DNA from 2 places in the Pseudoclavibacter sp. Z016 genome. Region 2 is predicted to be linked to the other one. Evidence: riboswitches for the same ligand, from Rfam matches in the RefSeq annotation. Region 2 holds a riboswitch; the other holds the start of a gene.
The links. Region 2 has a riboswitch for FMN ahead of C5B99_RS01595 (ABC transporter permease). Riboswitches for the same ligand answer to the same signal wherever they lie in the genome.

Region 1 (9,556 bases), on a different contig from region 2:
GCGATCATCACTGTGACCGGGCTCCTCGGGGGCGTCGGCGTCGCGATCGTCGGCTTCGCGCTCAGCGGCCTCTTCCTGGCGCCGACCCTCATCGTCGGCTACCTCGCCGCGGACGCTCGCACCGACCCGCGAGCGCGAACCGAGGCGAGCAGCTGGATCAACACCGCCGTCAACCTCGGCGCAGCGCTCGGCGCGGCAGCATTCGGGGCGCTCACCGACCGCGTCGGCCCGGGCCCCGCCCTCGCGATCTCCGCAATCTGCACGCTCATCCTCATCTGCGCACCGCTGGCCCTGCACGACCGCAGATCTCGGCGACGGGCTGACGGATGACGGCGGCCCCATCGGAACGGCCGGACGCCACCCCGGTGCGTAACCGAGGGCATCCCGAATGGAAAAGTGGGGCCGCGGGGCCTACGGTCGGAGGCATGCCTGACGTCCTCTCCGATGAGCGCCCACTCCGTATCGCGTTTGTCGTGCTCCACACCTCCCCGCTCGACGAGCCGGGCACCAAGGATGCAGGTGGCATGAACGTCGTCGTGCTCGCCCAGGCCGAGGCGCTCGCCGCCCGCGGCCACCAGGTCGAGCTCATCACGCGACGAAGCGATCCAGACTCGGCGCCCACCGTGCAGCTCGGCGAGAACCTGCGCCTCCACAACCTCGACGCCGGGCCGGCCCGCCTCATCGCGAAGGGGGAGCACGAGCACGTCATCCGCGAATTCCAGGATGCGCTCGCCACGCTCCTCGGAGAACTGCCCGTCGATGTGCTGCACGCCCAGCACTGGTTCTCGGGCGTCGCCGCCCTGCCCGTCGCCCGCGAGCTCGGGATCCCGATCGCGCAGAGCTTCCACTCCATCGCCGCGGACAGCTCCACGCCGCTCGCCGACGGGGAACGCGCAGAATCGCCGGGACGGCTCGCCGGCGAGGCGATGCTCGCGAAGTCCGTCGACGCGATCGTCGTCGTCAGCAGGGCCGAACGCGACACCGTCCTCTCGAGGCTCGGCGGCGACCCCGCGATCACGCACATCGTGCCGCCTGGCGTCGACGCCGACCTCTTCTTCCCCGCCTGGGATGCGCGGGCCGAGCCGGCCGCGCACGAGCAGCGACCCAGGCGTGCCCTGTCTGCCGGGCGCCTGCATCCGCTCAAGGGGTTCGACCTGGCCCTCGACGCGATCGCCGAGGTCGACGCCGACGTCCGCCCCGACTACGTGCTCGTGGGCGCCGCACCGCCGGATGCCGACGGCCGCGAATACGAGGCTCGCCTGCATGACGCCGTCGAGCAGCACGAGCTCGCCGACCATGTGCAGTACATCGGCTCGCTCAGCCGGCACGCGCTCGCAGCCCAGCTGCGCCTCGTGGACCTCGTGCTGATCCCCTCCCACTCCGAAACGTACGGTCTCGTCGCGCTCGAGGCCGCGGCATCCGGGGTGCCCGTCGTCGCCTCCGCAGCCGGCGGACTCCGCGAGGCTGTCGTCGACGGCGTCACCGGCATCCTGCTCGAGACGCGCGACCCCGCCGACTGGGCGGCCGCCATCGCGGGCATCCTCCGACAGTCCGAGGTCGCCGAGCGCATGAGCCGCGCCGCACGCGAGCACGCGCTCACCCACTCGTGGGACCTCAGCGCGGAAGGCCTCCTCTCGGTGTTCCGCGACCTCGTCGCACAGGCCCGGCCGGGTTCCGCGCGTGCCTGAGGCCGGCCACAGCCTGCTCGACTCGGTGCGCCACGCGCTGGTCGTGCACGCGCATCCCGACGACGAGGTGCTTGCCGGCGGCGCCCTGCTCCGCGAGCTCCACGAACGCGGCGCACGAGTCACGCTCGTGACGTGCACGCGCGGCGAGCTCGGCGAGATCGTCGACGGCGCGCTGCCAGATGCCACCTCCGTCGGGGAGCTCGCGGCCGTGCGGGAGCGGGAGCTGCGCGGCTCGCTCGACGCCCTCGGCATCGACGAGCACCGCTGGCTCGGCACCGCCCCCGCACGCGCCGAGGGCCTCGCACCCCGCGACTACCGTGATTCGGGGATGCGCTGGCTGCGGCCGGGCCTCGCGGGCCCCGCCGACGAGACTGACCTGCGGTCGCTGAGCGTCGCCCCGCTCGAGGAGGTCACCGCTGATCTCGCCGCCGCGATCGCCCATGACGGGCCGGACCTCGTCATCAGCTACGACGCGACCGGCGGGTACGGGCACCCCGACCATGTTCGGGCGCGGGAAGCGAGCCTCGCCGCATCGCGGGCAGCCGGTGTGCGATTCGCGGAGCTCGTCGAGCAGAGCGAGCGTGCCCTCGCGGCCGAGATCGGCGACCTCGAGTGGTTCGACCTCGAGCAGCACCGGGCCGCGGTCCTCGCCGCCCTCCGCAGCCACCGCACCCAGCTCACGGTCGACGACGAGGGCGCGTCGCTCGTGCACTCGGGCGGGCAGCGGCAGGACGTGCACCTCGCGATCGGTCTGCGCGAAGTGGTGGCGTAGCGAGGCCGTCCGCGCGGGCACCCACCTGGGTGCGAGCTGTCCCACGACGTCACACGCCAAGCTTGCGGGCTTATGCTCGCCGTGCAACATGCTCCGGGGTCGGTGAAAGTCCGAACCGGCGGTGAGAGTCCGCGACCCGCTCGTCCGCGAGCGGTTGACCTGGTGGAATTCCGGGACCGACGGTTAAAGTCCGGATGGTAGGTGCATGGGAGGCGCTCGTTTCGGCGAGGGCCTCCGAGGCGTCGGCTGCCGGACTCTCCGGCTGCGCCGGCACCGGGACATGGCCCCGTGGTACGCGAAACGCGGAGGTCCGGCCATGCCGATCCAAGAACCCACACGCGTCGACACTGTCGACGCCGCCATGCAATTGGCGCTCTCCCTGGCGGCCCGAGGGCCAGCCCGAGATCCGAACCCACAGGTCGGGTGCGTCCTGCTCGCGCCGCCCTCCGGCGCGGGCGGCCCGCGCCGCATCCTGGGAAGCGGCCACCACCGCGGAGCGGGCACGCCGCACGCGGAGGCCGCCGCGCTCGACGCCGCGCGCGCGGCCGGGGCGGATGTGCGGGGTGCGACCGCCGTCGTGACCCTCGAGCCCTGCGCCCACAGCGGCAGGACGCCGTCGTGCGCCGACGCCCTCCTGCACGCAGGTGTCGCGGAGGTCGTCTACGCGGTCGCGGACCCGAACCCGATCGCATCCGGGGGAGCGGCGCGCCTTCGCGCGCACGGGGTGAGCGTGTCGATGGGCACCCGGCAGGTCGAGGCCGAGTCACTCCTGCGGGTCTGGCTCGTCAATGTCACCGAGCGGCGGCCGTTCGTGACGCTCAAGCTCGCATCCACGCTCGACGGGAGGGTCGCCGCCGCCGACGGGTCGAGCCAGTGGATCACCTCCGAGGCCGCCAGGGCGCACGCGCACGGTCGGCGGGCCGAGGCCTGCGCGATCCTCGTCGGCACCGGAACGCAGCGCGCCGACGACCCATCGCTGTCGGTGCGGGGAATCGCCGCGACTGACGCGTCTCAGCCCCTGCGCGTCGTGATGGGGCTGCGCGAGGTCGAGGAGGGCGCCGCCGTGCGCGCGGAGCCGGAGCTGTTCGTGCACCTCCGCACGCACGACCCGGTCGACGCCCTCGAGGCCCTGCACGCGAGGGGCGTCCGCCACGTCATCGTCGAAGGCGGCCCGACCATCGCGGCGGCCTTCCTGCGCGCCGGACTCGTCGACGAGATCGACGCCTACGTCGCGCCCATCCTGCTGGGCGACGGGGCGAGCTCCGTCGCGTCGCTCGACATCGGGAGCCTCCGGGACGCGAACAGGTGGACCACCGACTCCGTGCATCCGCTGGGCGTCGACACGCTCATCCGGCTCGTCCGGGGCCCCGAATCACCCGCCGTTCACGTCCCCGGCGCTGCACCCGTGGGAGTCGCAGCATGAACGCTGAACTGCTCAGGGCACTCGAGGCGCTGCGGGCGGGACGCCCCGTGCTCGTCGCCGACGCCTCCTCACGCGAGAACGAGGTCGACGCGATCCTCGCGGCGAACACCGCCACCCCCGAGTGGATGGGCTGGATCATCCGCCATTCCTCCGGGCTCCTCTGCGCGCCCCTCCCGGCGGCGCTCGCCGACCGGCTCAGCCTGCCCATCATGGTGGAACGCAGCGAGGACGCGCGCGGCACCGCCTACACGGTCACGGTCGACGCGGCCGAGGGGGTGACGACGGGCATCTCGGCAACCGACCGGGCCGCGACGGTCCGCGCCCTCGCCGCAGCGGATGCACGCGCGAGCGATCTCATCCGCCCGGGCCACGTGCTGCCCCTGCGCGCCGTGGATGGCGGCGTGCTCGAGCGTCCGGGGCACACCGAGGCGGCCGTCGACCTGGTGCGCCTCGCTGGAACCGGCCAGGTGGGCGTCATCGCCGAGCTCGTGCGGGACGACGGCGAGATGCTGTCGTTCGGCGAGGCCCTCGAGCTCGCGGCAGCCACCGACCTGGTGCTGCTGCACGTCGACGACCTCGTGCGCCACCGCAGGGAGCATCCGGGCTTCCCCGCAATGCCCACGCAGGAAGAACCTCAGGACCACAGCCAGCAGCGCGCCGCCAAGGCGCACGGAAGAGGAGAACGACGATGAGCGGACACGGAGCACCGACAGTGCAGGCAGACGGGCGCGGCATGCGAGTCGTCGTCGTCGCGGCCGAGTGGCACGAGACGGCGATGGACGCGCTGCTCGACGGCGCCCAGCGCGCACTCGCCGATGCCGGCGTCACCGACGTCCAGGTCGTGCGGGTTCCCGGCTCGTTCGAGCTGCCCGTCGCGGCGAGCCGCATCGCCATGAGCAGGCCGGACGCGATCGTCGCGCTCGGCGTGGTCATCCGTGGCGGCACCCCGCACTTCGACTACGTGTGCACGGCCGCGACCAACGGCCTCACCGACGTGGCCGTGCGCACGGGCATCCCGGTCGGCTTCGGGGTGCTCACGTGCGACGACGAAGCCCAGGTGCAGGCCCGCATCGGCCTGCCGGGGAGCTTCGAGGACAAGGGGGCGGATGCGGCACTCGCCGCCATCGCCACCGCGAGCGCGCTCCGGGAATGGCCCGCGAGCCAGCCGGCAGGCCTGCCCACGAGCGGACGGGGCTGATCGTGTTCACGGGCATCATCGAAGAGCTCGGTCGGATCTCGAGCATCGAACGGCATGACACGGACGCGCGCCTCACGCTGCGCGCCCCTCTCAGCGTCAGCGACGCGAGGATCGGCGACTCCATCTCGGTCGACGGCGTCTGCCTCACCGTCGCCGAGCTGCTCCACGACGGCTTCACCGCGGACGTCATGGGGGAGACGCTGCGCGCCTCCGCGCTCGGCGACCGGGCCGAGGGCGATCCGGTGAACCTCGAACGCGCCATGCGCCTCGGGGATCGCCTCGGTGGCCACATCGTGCAGGGGCACATCGACACGACCAGCGAGGTGCTGGAGGTGGAGCGCTTCGACGCGTGGCGGCGCATCCGCTTCGCCATCGACCCAGCGCACGCGAGGCTGCTCGTCGACAAGGGATCGGTCGCCGTGTCGGGTGTCTCGCTGACGGTCAGCGCGGTCAGCGCGGTCAGTGCCGTCAACGGCGTCGGGCGAGCCGGCGCAGATGGCTCGCCCTGGTTCGAGGTGTCGCTCATCCCCGAGACGCTCGCCGCGACGACCCTCGGCGACCTTGGCGTCGGGGACCGGGTGAACGTCGAGACCGACATCCTCGCGCGCCACGTGGCGCGGCTCGCGAGTCACCAGGCGTGAGCGAGGGGCAGGCGGGGCGAGCTCTTCGCTCCGTCTGCCCGGCGGGAAACCGGCACCATGCAGCTCAGCGAATCTCAGCGGACCACCTCGATCTTGATTAACCGCTTGATCAAGGCCGCGACGTGTGGTTATAGTCTGCGTAACCGATTAACCACGAACAATGAGGTGACATGGACCAACGAGGGTTCTACAAGCCGGACGGAGCTTGGGTAGGCGACGTGATCCCGTGGCAGGAAGGTGGACGCTTCCACCTCTTCTACCTCCACGAGACCCGTGAAGCCCCGAAGGCTGGCATGCCCTGGCACCGCATCGAGTCGGACAACGTCGTCGACTTCTCCGAGACCGGGGTCGCGCTCGCATCGGGTGGTCCAGAGGCCGCCGACTTCAACGTCTACACGGGCAGCGTCGTGCTCGACCAGAACGGCCACCACCACCTGTTCTACACGGGGCAGAACCCAGCCATCACCGGCCAGGATGGTCGGGCGCTTCAGGTGGTCATGCACGCAACAAGCTCGGACGGTATGCGCACCTGGGAGCGTCACCCCGCACACACATTCGGCGCTACACCCGGCTACGAAACCGGTGACTGGCGCGATCCGTTCGTGTTGTGGGATGCCGATCAGCAGCTCTGGCGGATGCTCATCACTGCTCGCCACGAGCACGGTCCCGATCGACGCCGCGGTGTCATCGCGCAGTGCACCTCGAAGGACCTCACGACTTGGCATGCTGCTGCGCCGTTCTGGGACCCGCGGCAGTACGTCGCGCACGAGTGCCCAGAGGTGTTTCAGTGGGGCGACTGGTGGTACCTCGTGTACTCGGAGTTCAGCGATGCTTTCGCCACCCGCTACCGGATGTCGCGCAGCCTCGAAGGTCCCTGGCAGGTCCCGGAACATGACACCCTTGACGGGCGGGCCTACTACGCGGCGAAATCTGCAGAACGAGAAGGCCGACGCTTCTTCTTCGGTTGGATCGCAACGCGGGAGGGGTCACGCGACGACGGCCCCTGGCAGTGGGCGGGCACCCTGTCCGTGCTCGAAGCGGAACAAGCGTCCGATGGGACACTCGCGTTCCATCCGGCGGCCGAGCTCCGAGAGACGTTCGACACGCTTGCCGGTTCAGGCGGCATCACACCAGGGACGGTGCTTGCCGCGTCGGACGGCTACGCCGAGGTGCTGACCGACCGAGACGCGCCGAGCTCTGCCCGCGTGCGCGCGCGATTCGACATCACGCAGGACACCACTGAATGCGGCGTCCTGCTGCGGGCAAGCGCAGACGGCGACACGGGATACCGACTGCGCCTCGAACCGAAGAGGAATCGCCTCGTCTTCGATCGCTGGCCGCGGGCATCGACCGGCACCGAGCAGTGGCACATCTCCGGGGATGTTCCCCACATCGTGGAACTCGAACGACCCTGCTCCCTCGACGCGGGCGTGCACGAGATCGAGGTCATCCTCGACGGTGAACTCTGCGTCGCGACCGTCGACAATGCCGTGGTCCTGAGCACTCGGCTCTACGACCTGCCCGCCGGCCGTCTGGGCGTCTTCGTCGCTGAGGGCACCGTCACCGTCGACAGCTTCATCATCCAGAGCCGCGACTCAGCGCCCCATTCGCCTTCCCCGCGCCATCAGCACCTCGTCACTACGGCGAGCTGACCTTCATCCACTGTCCCGATCAATCAACGGAGATCTCGATCATGTTCAGAACATCCAGGAAGACCGCCATCGTCGCGACCGTCGCGGCCGCGGCGCTCGCACTCACGGCCTGCGCCGGTGGCGCTCAGAGCGTCGACCCGAGCAACGTAAATCCGGAGGGCGAGATCGTCCCCAGGGAGATCTCGTGGCTCCTGTCCAGGCCGGCTGACGGGGGTGTCATCACGGCAATGCAGCAGATCGCCGAAGAGTACGCCGCTGAACATCCCGGCTTTGCGCTCAACCTCATCACGACCCCCGATCGTCCCTCCTACATTCAAAAGTACGAGACGCTGGCCGCGGCCAACCAGCTTCCTGAGCTCTTCGACACGGACGCGACTCCGTTCGCCCAGAAGCTCGCCGGTCAGGGGCGGATGCTCGATATCGATGCGCTCCTGGAAGATCTCGGGCTTGCCGACGACTACCGCGAGACGGCGCTCAACTACCAACGGTTCGATGACGGGACGCTCCGCATGGTGCCGTTCGAGTTCCAGCTCGAGTTCTTCTGGTACAACCAGGCTCTTCTCGACCAAGCAGGCGTGCAGCTGCCCGCGACGCTCGATGACTTCCCAAAGGTGTGCGAGGGTCTGCGGGCGGCAGGGATCACCCCGATCGCCCTCAACGGACAGGACCAATGGCCGCTTGAACGTTACATGGCCTACTACCCGTTCCGCATGGTTGGTCCCGAATACGTCCAGGACCTGAAGAACGGAGACGCGAACTTCTCTGACCCGGCGGGACGCGCAGCTGCAGAATGGCTCTCCTCGCTTGGGCAGGCCGGCTGCTTCCAGGAAGGCTTCTCGTCCACGGGGTACGCCGATGCGCAAGCATTGTTCACCTCGGGCAAAGCGGCCATTTACAACACCGGCACCTGGGAGCTCGGCAACCTGGCCACCGAATCGCTGGATTCCGGCGTGCGGGACGACGTCGACTACTTCACTCTCCCCACCATCGACGGAGCCGTCACCGCCGACAACGAGTACGTCACGCCATCGGGAATCGGGATGGCCGTGAACACCAAGACCTATGATCCACTGGTTCGCGACTTCCTCGCGTTCGCACTCGAGCGATACCCGACGCTCTACGCCGCGACAGGTGCGATCTCCCCGACGGTCTCCGCAGAGACGGTTGTCCCGGGAGGCGCCACCCCGCTCTATGAGCAGGCAGTCTCCCAGGCCGACGACACCGGAGGCGCGATCGCCATGCCGTGGGACACCCAGCTCGACCCAGCCACCAACACGCGGCTTCAGCAGGAGTTGACCTTGCTGGTGCAGGGGGACATCACTCCGGACCAGTTCGTGGAGACCATGGACGCCGCGATCTCGGAGAACCGCGTTGAGTAACGCAGCCCCCGCAGAGAATCACGGTCCTCGCCCGCGTCGTCAGAAGAAGCCGTTCGCCTCGATGCTCCCACTCCGATCTCGTCTCTCGGTGCTGGTCTTCCTCCTCCCGCCGCTGCTCCTCTACAGTGCTGCGGTCCTGCTGCCGATCGTGCAGTCACTGATCCTGAGCTTCTACCGCTGGGACGGCATCACGAACATGGTCTTCGTGGGTCTCGACAACTACGTGAAGATGTTCACGCGCGATGATGTCTTCTGGACGTCGTTCGTGAACGCCCTCGGGTATCTGGTCATCTGTCTTGTGCTGCAGCTCGGCGGCGCACTCGCGGTCGCGGGGCTTCTCACTGCGATGCCGAGAGCACGGGAGCTCGTGAAGACGCTCTACCTCCTGCCTGCCGTCATCTCAACGGTGGCGATCGCGTTCCTCTTCCAGCGCATCTACTCGCTGGAGCCAATCGGTCTGATCAACCAGCTCCTCGAATGGTTTGGTCTCGGGGCATGGCAGACTGCCTGGCTTTCCAACGTGCAGACAGTGCTTCTTGCGGTCTCGATTCCAGAGGGGTGGAGGTTCACGGGCCTGTACATGCTCATCATCTATGCAGCCCTCATCGCGGTTCCGAAAGAGCTCGAAGAGGCTGCTCGTCTCGATGGGGCGTCCTGGTGGCAGGTCTTCTGGCGAATCCGATTCCCCTACATTCGGCCCGTCTGGATCACAACCACGATCATGGCGACCACCTTCGCGCTGCGTGGTTTCGATATCCCGTACCTCCTGACCAACGGTGGGCCAGGACAGTCGTCGGAGCTCC
Region 2 (9,556 bases):
ATGCCCGCGGCACGGTCAGCGCGGAGTCGCTCGCCGCTGCCCTCCGCGACGACACGACGCTCGTCTCGCTCTCGACGGCGAACAACGAGGTCGGCACGGTGCAGGACATCGCCGCTCTCACCGTCGTGGCCCACGCGCGCGGTGTGCCGTTCCACACGGACGCCATCCAGGCGGCGGGCTCCCTCGACATCTCGATGTCGTCGACCGGCGTGGATGCGATCAGCGTGTCCGGCCACAAGCTCGGGGCCCCGAAGGGGGTCGGGGTCCTCGCGGTGCGGTCGAGGCTGCCGCTCGAGCCGCTCATCCACGGTGGCGGCCAGGAGCGTGGGCGGCGCTCGGGCACGGAGAACGTGGCCTTCGCGGTGGCGTTCGCGGTCGCGCTGCGACTCGCCGACGAGGAGCGGCGCGCGGGTCAGCTCGACGCCGTCAGCGCCAGGGACGCCTTCATCACCGCGGTGCTGGGGTCGATCCCGGGCGCGCGGCTCACGGGCCACGCATCCGCTCGCCTCCCCCGGCACGCGTCGCTCGTCATCCCCGGCATCAACGGCGAGACGGTGCTGCTCGAGCTCGAGCAGCACGGCGTGCTCGCCTCGGCTGGCGCGGCCTGCGCCGCAGGCCACGACGAGCCGTCGCACGTGCTGCTCGCCCTCGGCATCGCGGAGGACGACGCGCGGACCGCCCTACGGTTCACGTGGGGAGCGTCCACGACCGCAGAGGAGCTCGGTGGGGTCGCGGATGCCCTCCTCGAGTCGGTCGCGCGCGTCTCGAGGGGCTAGCGCCTGCGCTTCGGGGCGCCCGAGAGGAGCCTCGAGCCGTCCTTCGTGAGCTTCCGGTACTCGACCCCCTCTGGGCCGAGACGCCTCCGCATGGTGCGCAGCGCATCCACCGACGCGTCGACCGTCACGACCCTGCGCCCGCACTCGCGCGCCACCGCCGCCGTCGTGCCGGAGCCGCCGAAGAAGTCGGCGACCCAGTCGCCCTCTCGGCTGGATGCGCGGATCATGCGCCGCAGCAGCCCTGCCGGCTTCTGCGTCGCGTAGCCGGTGCGCTCCTTGCCGGTCGGGGAGACGATCGTGTGCCACCAGACGTCCGTCGGCAGCTTGCCCCGCTCCCGCTTCGCCTCGGTGACCAGGCCGGGTGCCATGTACGGCTCACGGTCGACCTCGGCGGCATCGAAGTGGTACTTCTTCGGGTCCTTCACGTAGACGAGGATCGTGTCGTGCTTCGCCGGCCACCGCTTCGACGTGCGCGCCCCGTAGTCGTACGCCCAGATGATCTCGTTGAGGAACTTGTCGCGCCCCACGAGCGCGTCGAGGACCACCTTCGCGTAATGCGATTCCCGGTAGTCGAGGTGCAGGTACAGGGTGCCCGTCTCGTCGAGCAGCCGCCAGGCCTCCACGAGGCGCGGCTCGAGGAAGCCCCAGTAGTCGGCGAACTCGTCGTTGAACGCCGAGAGCTCCCCGAGGGTGTGCTCGTAGCTGCGACCCTGGAACCCCGTGCGGGTGAGCGGCGTGGATGCTGGGGCCGCGGCCTCCGACTCGGCGGGTGCGGCGTCGTGCGCGAGCGCCTCCCCGAGCTCGGCGGCTTCGACGGACTCCTCCACTGGCGACTGCCGTTTCACCTTCACCGACTGCCGCTTCTGCTGCTTGCCGGTGTTGAAGGGCGGGTCGAGGTAGATCACCTGGAAGGCACCGTCTGGGAGGCGACTCATGGCGTCGAGGTTGTCGCCGTGCACGACGAGGTCGGGTCCTGCGGCGTTCCACAACGAGGTCACCCGTCGAGATTAACGCGCCGAGCGCGTCGGAATGTGCACACTCGGCCGTATCCGGGCGCAGGCTAGGGTTCTGCCATGACGGTGAACTTCGACGACGGTCGCACCATGAAGCAGCGGATGCTCGCCGGCGAGCTGTACCACGCGGACGACCCGGAGCTGCTGGCGGGGGCGGAGCGCGCGGTTCGGCTGCAGGCCGAGTACAACGCGGCGTTCCCCGTCGACACGGAGCGCGCATCCGGGATCCTCGCCGAGCTCCTCGGCAGTCTGGGCGCGAACGTCACCGTGAAGGCGCCCCTGTACGTCGACTACGGCTCCAACATCACGATCGGCGACGGCACCTTCGTCAACGTAGGTCTCGTGGCGCTCGACGTCACTCCCATCACGATCGGTGCGGGGTGCCAGATCGGGCCGAACGTGCAGCTGCTGACGCCGACGCATCCGCTCGACCCCGAGCCCCGTCGCGCCGGCTACGAGGCGGGCGCGCCCATCACGCTCGGCGACAACGTGTGGCTTGGCGGCGGCGTCATCGTCTGCCCCGGCGTCACGATCGGCGAGAACACGGTCGTGGGCGCTGGCGCCGTCGTCACGAAGGACCTGCCCGCGAATGTCGTCGCCGTGGGCAACCCGGCACGCGTCATCCGATCCCTCGACTGACCGGACCTCACGGAGACGGAGCATCCATCATGGCTTCACGCAGCTACGCACGCGGCACCACGGAGTTCGACCGTGGGCTGACGTTCTTCGACGCGGTCTACGCGGTCGCCATCACCCTGCTTGTCGTCGACATCGTGCCGCCAACGGCAGACCATTGGGCGAGCTGGGATGCGCTCGCCGGCTCCGGCGTGCTCGACCAGCTCCTCGCCTTCGCGATCAGCTTCTTCGTCATCGCGAACTTCTGGAAGGTCAACCACCGCCTCATGGGCGAGGTGTCGGCGCTCGACGGCCCGCTGCTCAACACCAACATCGTGGCGATGTTCTTCATCGTGCTGCTGCCGTTCAGCACCGCGTCGATGAGCGAGGCGACCCTCGACGCGCAGCCCCTGCCGGTCGTGCTCTACGCCGTCAACATCATCTGCGCGTCGCTCGCGCAGCACGTCATCTGGGTCGTGGCCGTGCACCGCGGGCTCACGGAACCGTCGCGGGCGGCGCGCCGCCGGTCGGCGTTCACGTTCGTCGTGCCGGCCGTGTTCGCCCTGTCGATCCCGGTCGCGTTCCTCCTCGGCCCGGACCCTGCGCGCTACACCTGGCTGCTGCTGCTCCTCACGGGCCCCGTCACGTCGGCCATCCAGAAGCGGATGGCCGCGCGCGACGGCGAGGAGCCGGAGGACGCCTAGCTGTTGCTGGCCGTGAGGTTGTTAACGTCAAGGCGTGTTCAGTAGCGCGATGAGGGCGTTGATCGCTGGTTCGAATTGAGGGCGCGAGGGTGTAGCGAATCCGGTGACGAGCGCACGGGGTTGCGGATGGCTTCGGGTGTAGCGGGAAAGCGTGTGCACTGCGACAGCGTCTGAGGAGAGGCCGTCATGGTCGCTCGCCAAGGTCACCTGATCCTCACTCACCGGGATCAGGGCGTGGAGTCCGGCCGGGATACCGGGGACGTCGTACCCCGCGCTGTGGAGCGCGCGTTGAAGATAGGCGCGGCGTCGAGCGTATTCGCGGCGCTGGCGGCGGATGTGGCGTTCGTAGTCCCCACTGCGGAGCAGGTCCGCGAGAGCGAGCTGGTTGAGTACCGCGGCGCCGCCAGTGAGGGCCTCGGAGACCTCAGTGACGGGCTGTACGAGATCGTGCGGAAGGACGAGCCAGCCGAGCCGAAGCCCGGGATCGAGGGTCTTGCTGGCGCTACCGGCGTAGACGACGTGTTCGGGCACGGATCGTTGCAATGCCGCGATCGGGCGACGATCGAAGCGGAATTCGCCGTCGTAGTCGTCCTCGATGATGTAGCTGTCGTTTGTTGTGGCCCAATCAGCGACGAGTTGACGTCGGGCAGGGGCGAGCGCGCCGCCGAGCGGGAACTGATGCGCCGGGGTCAGCAGGACTGCGTCGGTCTCATTGCGTAGCTGACTGACATCGGCACCGTCGTTGTCTACGGGAAGATCCTTCACGGTGAGCCCGGCCGTGCGCCAGGGCCGGTCGATCCCGGGCAGCGATGGGTCTTCGATCTCGATCGTTGTCGCGCCCTGAGATGCGAGTGCGGCGGCAAGAAGCGTGCAGGCGATGCGGAAACCAGCACAGATCACGATCGCCTCGGCAGTGGCCTCTACCCCGCGGGCTCGACTGAGATAGGCCGCGAGCTCGCTGCGCAACTCCAAGACGCCCGCTCCATCCGTTTCTAAGGCCCCCGCGGTTGACGCGGCGCGCCGGGTGGCACTGAGCCATCGTGTGGTCGGGAAGGAGCCGCGCTCGGGCTGCCCTGGCCGAAGATCAAACCCAGACCGCATCCCAGGGGCAGTCTTCTCCGTGCGGTGTGCCGGGGAGGTGTTGCGAGCGACGAAAATCCCGGCCCGCGGCCGGGCTTCCAGGACGCCTTCGGCGACGAGGTCGTCGATCGCGGCCACAACGGTGTTGCGGGCGATGCCGAACTCCACAGCGAGTTCGCGCGTGGCAGGCAACCTGGACCCTTGAGCGAGGGCACCTCGTGCGATCGCATTGCGGATGGTGTGCTCGACCGCACGCGCTTTCGGCAATGACCTGTCCAGACGGAAGAGATCATCCATTGGACCAAGATACTGCTCGTCATCTGGAACTTTCAGATGGTCCAGGGCTGGTTTAGCCTCGTGAGCGTTCCTGACGAGAGGGGTTCCTGTTGCGCATCTTCATTGCTGGTGGTTCCGGCGTGCTCGGGCGTGCACTCATTCCGCTGCTCAACGCGGCCGGGCACGAGGTGGCAGCCACAACCCGCTCCGAGGTCAGGGCGGCCCTCTTGAGCCGGCTCGGCGCGGCCCCGATCGTCGTTGATGCGCTCGACAGAGACGCCGTGTTGCAGGCGGTGGGCCAGGCAAGACCAGAGGTGATCGTGCATCTCCTGACGGATCTCGGCACGGGAAGCTCTGCAAGCAACGCGCGCTTGCGCATCGTGGGCACCCGCAATCTCGTCGACGCAGCCCGGCAGGCTGGTACGTCTCGGATGATCGCAGAGAGCATCTCCTGGGTCTACTCCTCTGGAGCCGAACTCGCCGGAGAGGCCGAGCCGCTCGATCCCGACCCCGCCGAACCCAGGCGTACGACGATCTCCGCGGTGAGGGCGCTCGAGTCTGCGGTCAGCGAGATCCCGGAGCATGTTGTGTTGCGGTTTGGTCAGCTCTATGGACCAGACACCTGGTACTCCCGCGACGGACGCTACGGACAGGACGCACGAGCCGGTCGCTTGCAGACCACCGAGACAGTGGCGTCCTTCATCCACACCGCCGATGCTGCCCACGCGGCCCTCCTCGCGCTGGGGTGGCCGAGCGGGATCTGGAACATCGTCGACGACGAGCCCGCGGCCGGGTACGAGTGGGCACCACTCTTCGCGGCCGCAGTCGGCGCGCCCGAGCCGAACACCCCGGACTCCGGCAATATCGGTCGCCCCGTCTCGAACGCGCGCGCCCATGACACCGGTCTCGTTCTGCAGCACCCAAGCTGGCGCGAAGGTTTCAGCACTCTGTGAGGCCAGCATTCCGGCCCGGAACCTGGCGACAGGCCGTCATCACCTACACGGGAGTCCTGCCCGTCAGCCTGGTCCTCAACTTCGTCCGCCCCACTCACTGGCCACTGGCCACGACTGGTATTCGTCGTCTCCAACGCCGCCGTCCTCGTCGCAGCACTGAACTGGGCGTTATTGCCGGCGCCGCGTCAACAACGTCCTGGTCTCAGACGTCTAGCCCTTTGGCACGTACGCGTTCGTGAACGCGTCGCCGTCCAGCGGCTTCTCGAGCAGGTCCTGATCGCTCATGAACGTCGCCATCGTGGCCCACACGTCGGCGTCGTTCGTGAAGAGCGGCTGCCCCTCCTGCGCGGACAGGAACGGGATGGTCGCCTCGAGCGTCGCGAGCGCGTCGCTCTTCGCCTCGTCCGTGTAGAGGGTCGGGATGTACTCGGCGGCGATGTCGATCGACTCCTCCGGGTTGTCGATCACGTCCTGCGTGGCCAGGGCGAGGGCCTCGAGCACGGGGGTGATCGACGCATCGTCGCCCTCGATGATCGAGTCGGCGACCCCCAGGGACGGGCCGACGAGGGTCGGCGCATCCGCCGGCGCGATCTCGATCGTGCGAACCGGGAAGCCCGCCTTCTCGAACTGCACGGCGTCGTTGTTGATGTAGCCCATGACCCCATCGACCGCGCCCGTCGTGAGCGCCGCCTGCTGCGTGTAGCCGATGTACTCGATCTTCACGTCGTCCGCCGTCAGCCCGTTGCTCTGCAGCAGCGACAGCAGCGCGAAGTACGTCTGCCCGTAGGGGCCGGGCGTGCCGATGGTCTTGCCGCGCGCATCCTCGGCCGTCGTGATGTCGGAGTCCTCCGGCACGATGAGCGTCGCCGGGTACGTGTTGTAGAGCGTCGCCACCGAGGTGACGGGGATGTCGGCCGCCCGCGCCTGCGTGATCTCGTCGCCGCCCGCGTACACGAAGTCCTCCGTGCCGTTCGCGAGCGCACCGAACAGGTCCTCGCCCTCGCCGTGGTGGCGCAGCTCCACGTTGACGCCCTTGTCGTCGAAGTAGCCCTTCGCCTCGGCCACGTAGAACGGCACGAACTGGATGTTCGGGGTGTAGGTGAGGCCGATGGTCACGTCGCCCGCGGCCGCGGCGGGCGCCTCCGCGCCGTCGCCACCTGCCGAGGGGGAGCATCCGGCGAGCACGGCCACGGCTGCCACGGCGCCGGCCGCGATGACGGAGCGCACGGCCCGCGAGCGGAAGCCCGCGGTGGTTGGACGAGTGTTCATGGGCGTCTCCAGATCGAGAGAGGTGCGGTGGGAGGTCAGGCGGGGAGCGGTTCGTCGGCGAGCACGCGGGCGCGCCGCCTCGACTTGGGTTCGTCGTCGTTCCAGGTCACGGCGTTCTGGAACAGCCGCATGAGGATGTACAGGGCGACCGCGAGGAGCACGAGCATGAGCAGCGTGGAGAAGATACCGGGGATGTCGTTGGCGTCGCGGTTGAGGGTGAGGAGCATGCCGAGCCCCCGCCCACCCATCGTGAACTCGCCGACGACGGCACCCGTGATGGACAGCGTCACACCGGCGCGGATGCCGGCGAGCACGCTCGGCAGGGCGAGCGGCCCCTCGACCCACCACAGCAGCTGGTACCAGTTGGCGCCGTCGATGCGCCCCGCCTCGATGACGTCCTGCGGGAGCTGCCGCACGCCGAGCACGGTCGTGACGATCATCGGGAAGAAGGACATGATCGCGCAGAGCACGACCGTCGGGGCGAGGCCGTAGCCGATCCACAGCACGAGCAGGGGTGCGAGGGCGATGGCCGGGACGGCCTGCGACGCGGCGACGTACGGGGTGATCGCGACATCGACCCACGGGAGGCGCGCGATGAGGTAGCCGAGCGGCACGGCCACGAGGATCGCGAGGAGACTGCCGAGCAGGGCCGCCGAGAGCGTCACCCAGGCGTGGCCCAGCATCGGGCCCTTCGTCACGTCGAGCCAGAAGCGCTCGGCGAGCTGGCCGGGAGCAGGGAGGAACTGCGGCGAGATGAGCCCCGCCGCTGTGACGAGCCACCACACGGCGAGCACACCGATCGCCACCGTGATCGGTGCGAGGAAGCGTGCTGACGTCGTGTTCATCTACCCGGCTTTCGTGGAAAGCTCCGGGGATGACGAGGCGCGTGGAGGTCGCCGAACTGGTCGGCGGATTCCACGAGCTGACGGTACGCCGAGGCGTGCCGTCACGTGCGCCTCCCTTCCGGACTTTCACCGTCGGTTCCGGAATTTCACCAGATCAGCCACTCCCTTGCGGGAGCAGGTCGCGGACTATAACCGCCGGCTCGGAATTACACCGACCCCGGAGCACGTGGACTCTGTCGCCAGAATACGACACGCCCCCGTGATGCGCGACATCGTGACGCTCCGCGACGAGCGAACAGCTCCAGGGAATGCCTGGACAGCAGCGCCGTCGCCCTTGCCACCGTTCTCTCGGGATGGTCTGCACGCACGCGGATGGCTTGCAACACATCCCGAGGCGCGAAGGCCATCTCGAGACACGGCTATCCGGCGGCGGCCTGCGCCTCCGCGGTCTTCTTCGCGCTGCGGAGCTCGCTGGCGATCGCGGCTGCTGCGATGGGCTTCACGAGGCCGAGGCGCTCGGCGATGCCGCCGGCGTCGAACTCCGCATCCACCGTCACGCGGGTGCTGGCCGGGGTGATCGCCTCGGTGCGCACCTCGGCGGCGAAGGACGCACGGCCCTCGACCGATTCCCAGCGAAGGCGCTTGCCCGGCTCGTTGACGACGACCTTCGCGTCGATCGAGCGTCGCTGCCCGACGAGCTCGACGTCCCACCGGATGAGGTCGGGGCCGAGCACCTCGACGTGCTTCACGATACTGAGGACGCTCGGGAGCGACTCCGGCTCGGCGTAGAGGTTGAAGAGCACGTCGACGGGCACATCGATGTCGATGGATTCACTCACGAAGGTCATGCGATGAGCGTAGCCGTCGCACGCTACCGGTTCGCCGCGAGCGAGCCGGTCGTGGACGCCCCCGGCGTGGAGGCGAAGCAGCGGTAGCCGCGCAGCCCCGCGTCCCAGTCCGCCTGGTTCAGGGGGTAGCTGGCCTCGATGACGAGCCCGGGCACGGCCGCAGCCGCGGCGGTGTCGAGGACGTCGCTCGCCTGGCACGTGATCTGGGCGCGGTCCCTGAGCGCTTCCTCGCCCGGGTACTCGGCGTCTGCGGACAGCGTCGTCGCCTCGACGTCGGCGAGCAGCTGCCCCGAGTGCTCGGCGTCGCAGTCGACGACATCGAACCTGGGCTCCCAGGGCGAGACGTAGTCGCGGATGCACTGGCCCGGCTCGAGCAGCGACGCGTCGACGCCCGCGAGTGGCACCTCCGTGAGCGCGGGCCCGGCCGTCTCCTCTGGCGGGACCTGCCCGCCGCCGAACGGCTGGAGCCAGACTCCGAGCGCGGCCCCACCGAGGAGGAGGACCCCGATCAGCGCTGCGAGGACGCCGCGGTTGCGGCGCTTCGCGGCGCGCTCCACCTGCTGCTCGCGCGCTTCAGGCTGCTCGCGCGCTTCAGGCGTGGGGGTCGCTGCCATGGGGAGTGCCTAGGCGAGGCCCAGGTCTTCGAGGCCGATCGCGGCGCGATACGGGTAGCCCGCGGCTTCGATGACGCCCTGCGCTTCCGTGGCGCGGTCGACGATGACGGCGACGCCGACGACCTTCGCGCCGACCTTCTCGAGGGCTTCGATGGCCTTGAGCGGCGAGCCGCCCGTGGTGGACGTGTCCTCGAGCACGACGACCCGCTTGCCTTCCAGGTCCGGCCCTTCCACCTGGCGGCCGCGGCCGTGGTCCTTCGGCTCCTTGCGCACGACGAACGCGTCGACGATCTTGCCCTGCGCGAGCCCCTGGTGCATGACGGCGCTCGCGAGCGGGTCTGCACCCATCGTGAGGCCGCCGACTGCATCCACCGGCGCGCCCGTGAGGGTCTCGAACTCCTCGATGACCTCGAGCAGCACGCGGCCGATGAGCGGCGAAGCGCGGTGGTCGAGGCTCAGCTTGCGGAGGTCGATGTAGTACGTCGCCTTCTTCCCGCTCGTGAGGGTGAAGTCGCCGTGGAACACGGCTTCGTCGCGGATGAGTTCGATGAGGGCGTCGCGGT

Region 1: it holds a riboswitch for FMN, as region 2 does, so the genes downstream of both, ribD (bifunctional diaminohydroxyphosphoribosylaminopyrimidine deaminase/5-amino-6-(5-phosphoribosylamino)uracil reductase RibD) here and C5B99_RS01595 (ABC transporter permease) in region 2, are expected to answer to the same signal.

The regions. Positions count from the first base shown of each region.
Region 1 is NZ_PSTU01000015.1:236,402-245,957, reverse strand. Features, by position in the region: gene C5B99_RS14570 (MFS transporter) at 1-330, shown strand, start outside; gene C5B99_RS14565 (glycosyltransferase) at 426-1,688, shown strand; gene C5B99_RS14560 (PIG-L deacetylase family protein) at 1,681-2,460, shown strand; FMN riboswitch at 2,546-2,670, shown strand; gene ribD (bifunctional diaminohydroxyphosphoribosylaminopyrimidine deaminase/5-amino-6-(5-phosphoribosylamino)uracil reductase RibD) at 2,777-3,883, shown strand; gene ribB (3,4-dihydroxy-2-butanone-4-phosphate synthase) at 3,880-4,575, shown strand; gene ribH (6,7-dimethyl-8-ribityllumazine synthase) at 4,572-5,081, shown strand; gene C5B99_RS14540 (riboflavin synthase) at 5,084-5,722, shown strand; gene C5B99_RS14535 (family 43 glycosylhydrolase) at 5,893-7,374, shown strand; gene C5B99_RS14530 (ABC transporter substrate-binding protein) at 7,416-8,753, shown strand; gene C5B99_RS14525 (carbohydrate ABC transporter permease) at 8,815-9,556, shown strand, end outside.
Region 2 is NZ_PSTU01000003.1:64,147-73,702, reverse strand. Features, by position in the region: gene C5B99_RS01630 (cysteine desulfurase family protein) at 1-776, shown strand, start outside; gene C5B99_RS01625 (site-specific DNA-methyltransferase) at 773-1,711, opposite strand; gene C5B99_RS01620 (sugar O-acetyltransferase) at 1,850-2,428, shown strand; gene C5B99_RS01615 (TMEM175 family protein) at 2,458-3,108, shown strand; gene C5B99_RS01610 (PLP-dependent aminotransferase family protein) at 3,136-4,485, opposite strand; gene C5B99_RS01605 (NAD(P)-dependent oxidoreductase) at 4,575-5,417, shown strand; gene C5B99_RS01600 (ABC transporter substrate-binding protein) at 5,628-6,686, opposite strand; gene C5B99_RS01595 (ABC transporter permease) at 6,722-7,531, opposite strand; FMN riboswitch at 7,634-7,760, opposite strand; gene C5B99_RS01590 (SRPBCC family protein) at 7,951-8,379, opposite strand; gene C5B99_RS01585 (septum formation family protein) at 8,403-8,993, opposite strand; gene pyrE (orotate phosphoribosyltransferase) at 9,003-9,556, opposite strand, start outside.